Regions from separate parts of the Hymenobacter lutimineralis genome, predicted to be linked through region 3. Evidence: riboswitches for the same ligand, from Rfam matches in the RefSeq annotation. Region 3 holds a riboswitch; each other region holds the start of a gene.
What was found. Region 3 has a riboswitch for S-adenosylmethionine ahead of FY528_RS03060 (O-acetylhomoserine aminocarboxypropyltransferase/cysteine synthase family protein). Riboswitches for the same ligand answer to the same signal wherever they lie in the genome.

Region 1 (3,268 bases), on a different contig from region 3:
GCCGCCCCAAAGTCCGTCAGCAAGGCTTCACCCGCAGTCGTCGTCAGGATATTGTGGGCGTACAGGTCACCATGCAGGATACCGCGGGCATGGAGCTGGGCTGCCGCCTCCGCTACCCGCTCCCCTATCCGCACTGCCGTTTCCAGGCTCCAGGCAGCGGAGGCTGGGTATACGTCACGGGTGCAGGTCGTAAAGCTGGGCGGCCCGGCCAGAATGGAAAATTCGGGCGCTATCAGCTCCAATACCAGGCCCTCGGCCTGCTGCGGTTGGCCAGCTACCTGCCCCAGCACGGGTATCAACCCCGCGTGCGTGCCGGCGCTGATGCAAGCCACCATTTCGCTGTGCGGCAATCCGTCACTGGTTACGGCGCCCTTGAACAGTTTTACGGCTACCGCCTTACGGTCCGTAGGCTTCTGCCACTCCGCCCGGTAAATCACCCCAGACGCGCCCTCGCCCAACTGCTGTTGCACCGCCATTTCTTCCCAACGGATTTTCGGAATAGGCTGCTGCGCCAGCGCCGTGGCTTCGGCTTGTTCACTAAGCGGGTTACCCGCGTAGGCCAACCAGCTCAGGCGGGGCAGGGTGAGCAGCCAGGCTGGCAGCTCCGCTAGGCGGTTGGCCGAAATGCGCAGCAGCTCCAGGGCCGTGCAGGCCGCCATTTCGGGTGGCAGCGCGGTGAGGTGGTTACCGGCGAGCATGAGCTTTTGCAGCTGCCCGCACCGGCCAATTTCGGGCGGTAGCGCCGTGAGTTGGTTGTCAGTCAGAATCAGCCAGCGCAGCTTGGGCGGCAGCGCGGCGGCGGGCAGCGTCCGGATCTGGTTAGCCTTGAAGCCCACCATTTCCAATTCCGGGCATTGCCCCAGCACCTCGGGCACCTCAGTAAACTGGTTATCGGAGCAGAAAAGGATGCGCAGCTTGCGCAGGCGGCCCAGGTCGGGGGGCAGGCTGCAGATGGCGTTGCCGGAAAGGTTGAGGATTTCCAGCGAGTCGGCCAGGTCAAGGATTTCGCGCGGGAACTCCGTGAGGCCTTCTGCCAGATCGAGGCGGGTAGTGCCGGCCAGGTCGCCGCGGCGCAGTTGCTCCAGGGTGTGCATGCGGGCAAAGGTCGGGGTTTGCGCTGGCTGCGTTTGGCCGGGCAGGCTATTTTTCTGCCCTCTTCAAAAATTTTCAAAAAAATTTGCGCGAAAAAAATCCGGTTGTACATTTGCCCTGCGCTCCATGCCACGGAGCACTTATCAAGAAAGGCGGAGGGACAGGCCCTGTGATGCCTTAGCAACCAGTAGAAATACCAGGTGCTAAATCCTGTTCTGAGTCGGCTTCGGTCGGCGCGGAAGAAGATAAGTTAAAAGATGCCTACCGTCTGCAGCGGTCTTGCTCTTCTGACTTGTCGGGAGGGCTTTTTTTATGCTCTTTCGGTAAGAAATCTTGCATAAGTGTCTGGGCAACAAGGTGCGTTTTCGTCTAACCACAAAACGGCCAACCCCATGCAATCTGCCACTCGCCTCCTCCAGTCCATTCCCGTTGATGAGCTCACCGGCGCCATCTCCGTGCCGATTTATCAGACCTCGACCTTCGTGCAGGAGGCCCCTGGGGTAAACAAGGGCTACGACTACGCCCGCACCGGCAACCCCACGCGCCGCGCCCTCGAAAATATCCTAGCCACCCTTGAGTATGGCCACTCCGGCTACGCCTTCGCCTCGGGCCTAGCGGCCATTGATGCGGTGGTGAAGCTGCTCTCGGCCGGCGACCAGATCGTGGCCATCGACGACCTGTACGGTGGGGCCTTCCGCCTGTTCGAGCACGTGTACCGCCGCTTCGGCATCGACATTGTGTACTGCGACACCACCGACCCGGCGCAGGTAGCTGCCGCCCTCACCGACAAAACCAAGCTGGTGTGGCTGGAGTCGCCCTCCAACCCTACCCTGAAAGTATCGGACATTGCCGCTATTGCCGACATTGCCCACGCCCACGGCGCCTGGCTGTGCGTGGATAACACCTTCGCCTCGCCCGTGCTGCAGCAGCCCATCAAGCTGGGAGCTGATATCGTGGTCCACAGCGCCACCAAGTACCTGGGCGGCCACTCTGACCTCATTGCCGGCGCCGTGGTAGCGGCCACCGAGGAAATCGGCCTGCAGTTGAAATTCATCCAAAACGCTTCGGGCGGTATCCTGGGGCCGTTCGATTCCTTCCTCGTGATTCGGGGGCTGGAAACCCTGCCCCTGCGCATTGAGCGTCACTGTAGCACGGCCCTGAAAGTGGCCCAGTTCCTGCAGACGCGCCCCGAAGTGCGGGCCGTATACTACCCTGGCCTTGAAGAGCACCCTAACCACGCGGTAGCCAAAAAGCAGCAGCCCGGCGGTTTCGGCGGCATCATTGCCCTCGTACTCGAAGACGACACCCAGGAAGCCGCCACCCAGGTGGTAACGGGCACCAAGTACTTCCACCTGGCCGAAAGCCTTGGCGGTGCCAAGAGCCTGCTTTGCCACCCAGCTACCATGACGCATAAGTCCACGCCCGTGGCCCAACGCCGCGCCGCCGGCGTCGCCGACAGCCTGATTCGCCTGAGCGTGGGTTTGGAGGATGCTGAAGACCTCATTGCCGACCTGGCCCAGGCCCTGGACCGCCTGAGCGAAGCCAAGGAAACCCTGAAGGAGGCCGTGCGCGAAGCCGAAGCCCAGCTGGCGTAAGAGTACAGAAATTATTGACCGTCATGCCTCGGCTGCGCTCAGCCTGACGGTCAACAGCAGAATGACGCCTTTTTTGCATTTGCACAAGCATTATGAATCGTAACGACATCCGCATTGGGCTGTTTGGTTTTGGGGTGGTAGGCCAGGGCTTGCACACGGTACTGGAACGCACCCCCGGTTTGCGGGCCCGCATCGGCCGCATTGGGGTGAAGGACCGCACCAAAGCCCGAAACCTGCCCGCCGAGCTGTTCACCTTTGACCGCGACGAAGTCTTGGACGACCCCACGCTCAACGTCATTGTGGAGCTGATTGACGACGCCGATGAGGCCTACCGCATTGTGACCGGGGCCCTGCGCCGGGGCAAAGCCGTGGTGACGGCCAACAAGAAAATGCTGGCCGAGCACCTGCAGGAGCTCATTGAGCTGCAGCGCGAAACCAACACCCCCCTGCTCTACGAAGCCGCCGCCTGCGCCTCCCTGCCCGTTATTCGCAACCTAGAGGAGTACTACGATACCGACTTGCTGGAAGCAGTGGAAGGCATCATCAACGGCTCCACCAACTACATTCTCACGGCCATGCAC
Region 2 (3,268 bases), 170 kb from region 3:
GAAGCTGATGTTGCTCACGCCCCCGCTGGTGAGGGCCCCGGGCAGGTTCTGCTTGATCCAGCGGACGGCCTCGATGAAGTCCAGCGCGTAGTTGCGGTGTTCCTCCATGCCGGTGCCTACCGTCAGAATGTTGGGGTCGAAGATGATGTCCTCGGCCGGGAAACCGACTTCGTTTACCAGAATGTCGTAGCTGCGCTGGCAGATTTCGATACGCTTCTCGTAGTTGTCGGCCTGGCCGTTCTCGTCGAAGGCCATGACCACTACGGCCGCCCCATACTGACGCACCGTGCGGGCCCGCTGCCGGAATACGTCCTCGCCTTCTTTCAGAGAAATGGAGTTGACGATGCTCTTGCCCTGCACGCACTTGAGGCCGGCTTCCAGCACGCTCCACTTCGAGGAGTCAATCATGACGGGTACCCGCGAAATGTCGGGCTCCGAGGCAATCAAATTCAGGAACGTGGTCATGGCCTGCTCCGAGTCGAGCATGCCTTCGTCCATGTTCACATCAATCACCTGGGCGCCGCCTTCCACCTGGTCGCGGGCTACCTGCAGGGCTGCCTCGTAGTTGCCGGTGCGGATAAGGCGGGCGAAGGCGCGGGAGCCAGTTACGTTGCACCGCTCGCCCACGTTCACAAATAAACTGTCGGGGTACACACCAAACGGCTCCAGCCCGCTCAGGCGAGTGGCTTTGGGCAGCTCGGGCAGCTGGCGCGGCTCGTATTTTTCGGCCAGCCGGGCCAGCTCGGCAATGTGCTGGGGCGTAGTGCCGCAACAGCCCCCTACCACTGTCACCAGCCCGTCGGAAAGGTAGCCTTCCACCACGCCCGCAAATTCCTGGGCCGACTCATCGTAGCCACCGAAAGCATTGGGCAGACCAGCGTTGGGGTAGGCCGAAATGTGTACGTCGGCAATGCGGCTCAGCTCCTTGATATACACCTTGAGCTGGTCGGCGCCGAGGGCACAGTTCAGCCCCACGCTCAGCAGGGGCAGGTGGCGGATGGAGTTCCAGAAGGCTTCTACAGTCTGCCCACTCAGGGTGCGGCCCGAGGCGTCGGTAATGGTACCCGAAATCATGACGGGCACCACTTTGCCGCCTTCGTCGAAGAACTTCTGCACCGCGTACAGGGCAGCTTTGGCATTCAGCGTGTCGAAGATGGTTTCGATGAGTAAGGCATCGGAGCCGCCGTCTACGAGGCCGCGCACTTGCTCCAGGTAGGCGGTGGCCAATTCGTCGAAGGTTACCGCTCGAAAGCCGGGGCGGTTCACGTCGGGGGAGAGGGAGGCCGTACGGTTGGTGGGCCCAATAGCGCCGGCCACGAAGCGCGGCTTTTCTGGCGTCAGGGCCGTAAACGCATCGGCCAATTCCCGCGCCAGCCGCGCCGACTCGTAGTTCAGCTCATATACAATGTGCTCCAGGCCGTAGTCGGCCTGGGCAATGGTGGTGCCGGAGAAGGTGTTGGTTTCCACCATGTCGGCCCCGGCAGCGAAGTACTCGTCGTGAATGCCGCGGATAATATCGGGGCGGGTAAGGCTGAGCAGGTCGTTGTTGCCGCGTAGCGGATGCGGATGGTCAGCAAAGCGCGTACCCCGGAAGTCTTCCTCCGTGAGCGTGTGGCGCTGAATCATGGTGCCCATGGCCCCGTCCAGAATCAGCACGCGCTGGCGCAGGATATCGTGGAGGGGAGACGTAGTGGCGGGGGAAGGGAGAACGGTCGGCATATCGGCTCTTCAAGAAAATCAGCAGCAAAAAAGTGCCTATCCAGAAAGAGCCGGGCGCGGATGCCGGTTCTGTACTTATCTTCTTCCAGCCCGCAGCGCGGCCTGAAACGGGAGTTAGCACCTTGTGTGAAGTCAGGTTGCTAAGACGTCGTCGGGCCCAGTCCCTCGGTCTTTCTGGATAAGTAACAGAGGCGAAGATACGGCGGAACCCGCTAAAAACAACAACCCCGGCTTTTCGATTGGGCCGGGGTTGGTGCTGCTAGTAAAAGGTTTGCGGGAGTCTTACGTTTTCTTGATGCAGTTCGGGACGGTTTTTCCATCCTTCTGCTTGGTGCCGGCTTGCTCGTAGCCTTTCCAGCACGGATCTTCTTTTTTGGCCGTAGCAGCGGAGGTTTTCTTCGTGGGCATAATAGCAGGGCGCGTGGCTATAGGATTCGCACGCACAATTTTCGTTTACGACCAGGCAACGGAGTAGGTTTATATTCCGGTCTATACGGCCCGAGGCCGTTGAGACGTTAACGAATGGCTGGGCTGGCCAACCACCAGTAATGCCTGATTCAGCTTATCTTTTATTCCCCTGCTTTTAGATGAAATACACCTTTACCTGGCTGATTGTACTGTTGAGCGCGGTCCACACGCTGGCGCAAACATCGGCTCTGCCCGTGGGTGACGGCCTCAAGGGGGCTTACTACAACGGGATGAATTTTGAGGAGCTGGTATTTACCCGTATCGATAAGCGTATCGACTTCAGCTGGGAAAAGCGCCCCCCGGGTCCGGACATGCCCAGCGACGAGTTTTCGGTGCGCTGGACAGGCTGGCTGCTAGTGCCGGAAACGGCGGAATATGAGTTTTCGACAGTGATGGACGACGGTTTCCGGTTCTGGCTGGGCGGCAAGCGGCTGGTAAATGCCTGGCGCGACCAAGACCACCTTACTCGCACCGTGCGCATCAAGCTCAAGGCCGGTCAATACTATCCTATCCGCATCGAGTATTTCCAAAACCACTTGGATACCCGGGCGCTGCTGGATTGGCGGCGCGTAGATTCCCCGGACGGATTTGAGCCGGTAAGCAGTGAAGTACTGTTCACGAGTCTGCCCCGCACGGCCCGCCCCATTCCCGTAGCCAAGCCCAAGCCTGCTCCGCCGGCTGTGGCCGCTCCCACCCCAAAGCCCACCCTCAAGCCGGTAGTAACCGCAGCACCCGTCCCGAAGGCGCAGACTGCCGTACGGGTGGAGCGGCGCCCCCGCCCTACGGCCCCCGCCCAGGCTACGGCCACCATAGCCGTGCCAGCCCGACCTGCTTCCGTGGCTACGCCTCCGGCCGCAACTCCCGACTCACTGCCCAACCTGGCTAATCTGGTGAAAGGCGAAGTGGTGGAATTGAAAAATCTGTACTTCGAGCAGGGGAAAGCCCGGCTTCTGCCCACCTCTCAGCCCGAGCTGAACCGCTTGGTGCGGGTACTTCGGGCCGAGGCCGCCGCCCGATTTGAAATTGCCGGTCACACCGACAACGTAGGGGATGCCCGGCTTAATCAGCAGCTTTCCGAGCA
Region 3 (3,268 bases):
ATGAGTTTCAGGCTGTCGATAAACTGCGTAGCCGTTTCCTTGGAGCCTTTGATGGCAAAGGTGAGCACCCCGCCGTAGCCGCGCTTCAGATATTTCTGGGCCAGGCCATGGTAAGGGCTGCTTTTCAGACCAGGGTAGTTCACGGCTTCTACCTGCGGGTGCTGCTCCAGCCACTCGGCAATCTTCAGCGCATTTTCTACGGTACGCTCTACGCGCAGGCTCAGGGTTTCGAGGCCAATGAGTAGCTGCCAGGCATTGAAAGGGCTTTGCGAGGGACCAAAGTCGCGCAGGCCTTCTACCCGGGCCCGGATGATGAAGGCAATGTTGCCAAAGGGGCCGTTCTTGCCGAATACGTCATTGAACACCAGGCCGTGGTAGCCCTCCGAGGGCTCCGTAAACTGGGGGTACTTGCCGTTGCCGAAGTCGTACTTGCCGCCATCCACAATCACCCCGCCAATGGAGGTGCCGTGGCCGCCAATCCATTTCGTGGCCGATTCTACCACAATGTGGGCGCCGTGCTCCAGGGGCCGGAACAGGTAGCCGCCCGCCCCAAAGGTATTGTCCACGATGAGTGGCAGGTCGTGCTTCTGCGCAATGGCGGCAATGGCTTCAAAGTCCGGCACGTTAAAGCTGGGGTTGCCGATGGTTTCCAAGTACAGGGCCTTGGTATTCTCGTCAATCAGCGCCTCGAAGCTTTCGGCTTTGTCGCCATCGGCAAAGCGCACTTCAATGCCCAGACGCTTGAAGGCTACTTTAAACTGGTTATAGGTGCCGCCGTACAGGAAGGAGGTAGAGACGAAGTTGTCGCCGGCCTGCAGAATGTTATTAAGCGCAATAAACTGGGCCGCCTGCCCCGAGGAAACGGCCAGCGCCGCTACTCCGCCCTCCAGCGCCGCAACGCGCTGCTCAAACACGTCGGTGGTAGGGTTCATCAACCGGGTGTAGATGTTGCCGAACTCCTTCAGGGCAAACAGATTGGCACCGTGTTCGGCATTTTTGAATACGTAGCTGGTGGTCTGGTACAGCGGCACGGCGCGGGCACCGGTGGTGGGGTCGGGCTGCTGGCCGGCGTGGAGTTGGAGCGTTTCGAACTGGAGGCTTTGCGTGGACATAGTTGTGGCTGATTTGAAGGCGGAGGGAAAAGAAACCGGGAGAGAAAGCAGGGAAAAAACGGGCTACGAAGACACGTAGCCGAACCCGTATCGAATCTGAAAAGCGGCTGATTAACAGCGGGTCAGGTTAGGCGATACTGCCACAGTGCGTTGAAAAGCGGCAACACTGGGCTGTGCAGGGCAGGGGGAAAGCTGAGGCCGGGAGGCTAGCAACAGCAACAACACGCGCCGCAACAGGGGCGCATTCGCATTCGCTCGGTAGTTGGGCCAAAGGGCGCCACGCGGAAACCCCAGGGCTGAGCGGCAAGTAAGGCAGCAGCCGGAGCGGTGGGGAAGGTAGAGGCGAAAGCGAAGGAGTTTTCCATGGTACTCGAAGGTTATATGCCCCGCCGCCGTAAGGCTGGTCGGGCAGGAATTGGCACCTTTCGCGCGGTCGAAGGTTGCCAGCGGGTCACGGAGCCTGTTCTCTCGCCGCTTCTGTATAAATCCTATGAAAACTACCCCGCCGCGAGCGAGGGAGTACCGGGTTGGTATTGCAAAGGTATAGCCATGAATTTGACATATGCAATAGCCCTTGAATTTTTTCTTCAAAAACGAAAAGACCGTGGGTAGCTGAAGTATTGACAGATAAAAAATTGATATTCAGTAAATACTGTTGAAATAGTGCCTTTTTGAAGATAGCAAGGCTTGCAAATTATATGGCTGATACAATAAGGTTACTGTAGCCTCTACAGTGGTTGGGGGATAAAGACAGCTGCTGGTTTAGCACGAAAAGCCAGCAAAAAAGCCACGCTTTGGGGCGTGGCTTTTTTGGATATTAACAGGAAGCCTTCTGGCTTACAGCTTAGGCAGCGTCAGCACTTGGCCTACTTCAATGTGGTCGGGGTTGGCGCCAATAGTGGCTTTGTTGGCATCGTAGATCTGGTGCCATTTGGCAGCGTCACCGTAGTGGTGCTTGGCAATTTTCGAGAGCGAGTCGCCGCTAACTACGGTGTAGGTGTCACCGGTAGCTGCGGTAGTTTGGTTGGCGTTGCCGAAGAAATCAGTATTGCCAGCGGGAGCGGGGTTCGTTACGGGAGTAACTGGCTTTTTTTCGCCTTTGTCGGAAAGGAAATCAAATAGTCCCATGGTGGTGCGAAAGTTTAAAGGTGTAGGGAGAAGTAACCGGCTATCAGGGAGATGCCTGCAGGGTTGCGCTTTCATACGCCGATCGGGGCAATTAGTTTTTGTACCGAGTGGGCGCAAACATCTTCTGCACCTGCGCCGTAAGAGGGGCACAAGTGGCTGGTTGGCTATATAGTGCCAGTTAGCTGCTTACCCTGAACTCTCTCCGTTCACCAACTCCCTATTCTTTCCGATGAAAAATCAAACCAACCCATTCCGCTACCTGGCCGCTTTGCTGGTGCTGGTCGCCTTGTTTGCCTCGTCCTGTGGTAGCAAAGAAGGCAAAGTTGAGGGCGTAAACATGCTCTACGGCACCGACAGCAAAGTCTGGAAAACCGACAAGGAGCTGAGCGCCACTGGCGACAAAGTAGCCCAGACGGATGCCCAGGAAGACGAACGAATTACGTTCTACGCCAACGGTCAGTACAACATGGCCTCGCCCGCGGGCAGCACGGCCGGCAAATACACTTTCGACCAGGGAACCAATAAAATCACGATGACGCCCGATGGCGGTGCCCAAAGCAACACCTTTGACGTAGTAACCTTGACCGACGACAAGCTTACGCTGAAGAGCCCCGCGGGGGCCGAGCTGCGCCTCGAAAAAGAATAACCTTTGCTGCCAGGTTTAAAAAAGCAGTCTGAAAAACTCGAAAAAGCCCTTCTGCCTCGTGCGGAAGGGCTTTTTTGATATATGGCCGTGCGCCATGCAGCTTTTACCCCGTCGGATGGCTCACCTAAGCAAGCCAACTCGGCACCACTTGGTAGCTTACGGCGCATTAGCTTTTATTCCCTGGCCTTCTACGCCCAATCATTACCTCTACCGCTGGCTGCTAACCTTGCTGTGTAGTACCATTGCCACGATTTGCGGAGCGCAAACTGTTCCCGCCAGCTCGGCAATGGCTGCGCACCCCATTCGCAGCATTAGTCCTACAGATACCGACTTCGGTGACCTAGAATTTTTGCGCCAGGAAATAGGCGGCGCCCGGGGAGTT

Region 1: it holds a riboswitch for S-adenosylmethionine, as region 3 does, so the genes downstream of both, FY528_RS01180 (trans-sulfuration enzyme family protein) here and FY528_RS03060 (O-acetylhomoserine aminocarboxypropyltransferase/cysteine synthase family protein) in region 3, are expected to answer to the same signal.
Region 2: it holds a riboswitch for S-adenosylmethionine, as region 3 does, so the genes downstream of both, metH (methionine synthase) here and FY528_RS03060 (O-acetylhomoserine aminocarboxypropyltransferase/cysteine synthase family protein) in region 3, are expected to answer to the same signal.

The regions. Positions count from the first base shown of each region.
Region 1 is NZ_VTHL01000001.1:298,310-301,577, reverse strand. Features, by position in the region: gene FY528_RS01185 (leucine-rich repeat-containing protein kinase family protein) at 1-1,094, opposite strand, end outside; SAM riboswitch class I at 1,230-1,344, shown strand; gene FY528_RS01180 (trans-sulfuration enzyme family protein) at 1,485-2,687, shown strand; gene FY528_RS01175 (homoserine dehydrogenase) at 2,780-3,268, shown strand, end outside.
Region 2 is NZ_VTHL01000002.1:343,667-346,934, reverse strand. Features, by position in the region: gene metH (methionine synthase) at 1-1,719, opposite strand, end outside; SAM riboswitch class I at 1,792-1,904, opposite strand; gene FY528_RS21480 (hypothetical protein) at 2,002-2,127, opposite strand; gene FY528_RS03745 (PA14 domain-containing protein) at 2,307-3,268, shown strand, end outside.
Region 3 is NZ_VTHL01000002.1:177,060-180,327, reverse strand. Features, by position in the region: gene FY528_RS03060 (O-acetylhomoserine aminocarboxypropyltransferase/cysteine synthase family protein) at 1-1,112, opposite strand, end outside; SAM riboswitch class I at 1,487-1,600, opposite strand; gene FY528_RS03055 (LysM peptidoglycan-binding domain-containing protein) at 1,950-2,240, opposite strand; gene FY528_RS03050 (lipocalin family protein) at 2,470-2,886, shown strand; gene FY528_RS03045 (erythromycin esterase family protein) at 3,173-3,268, shown strand, end outside.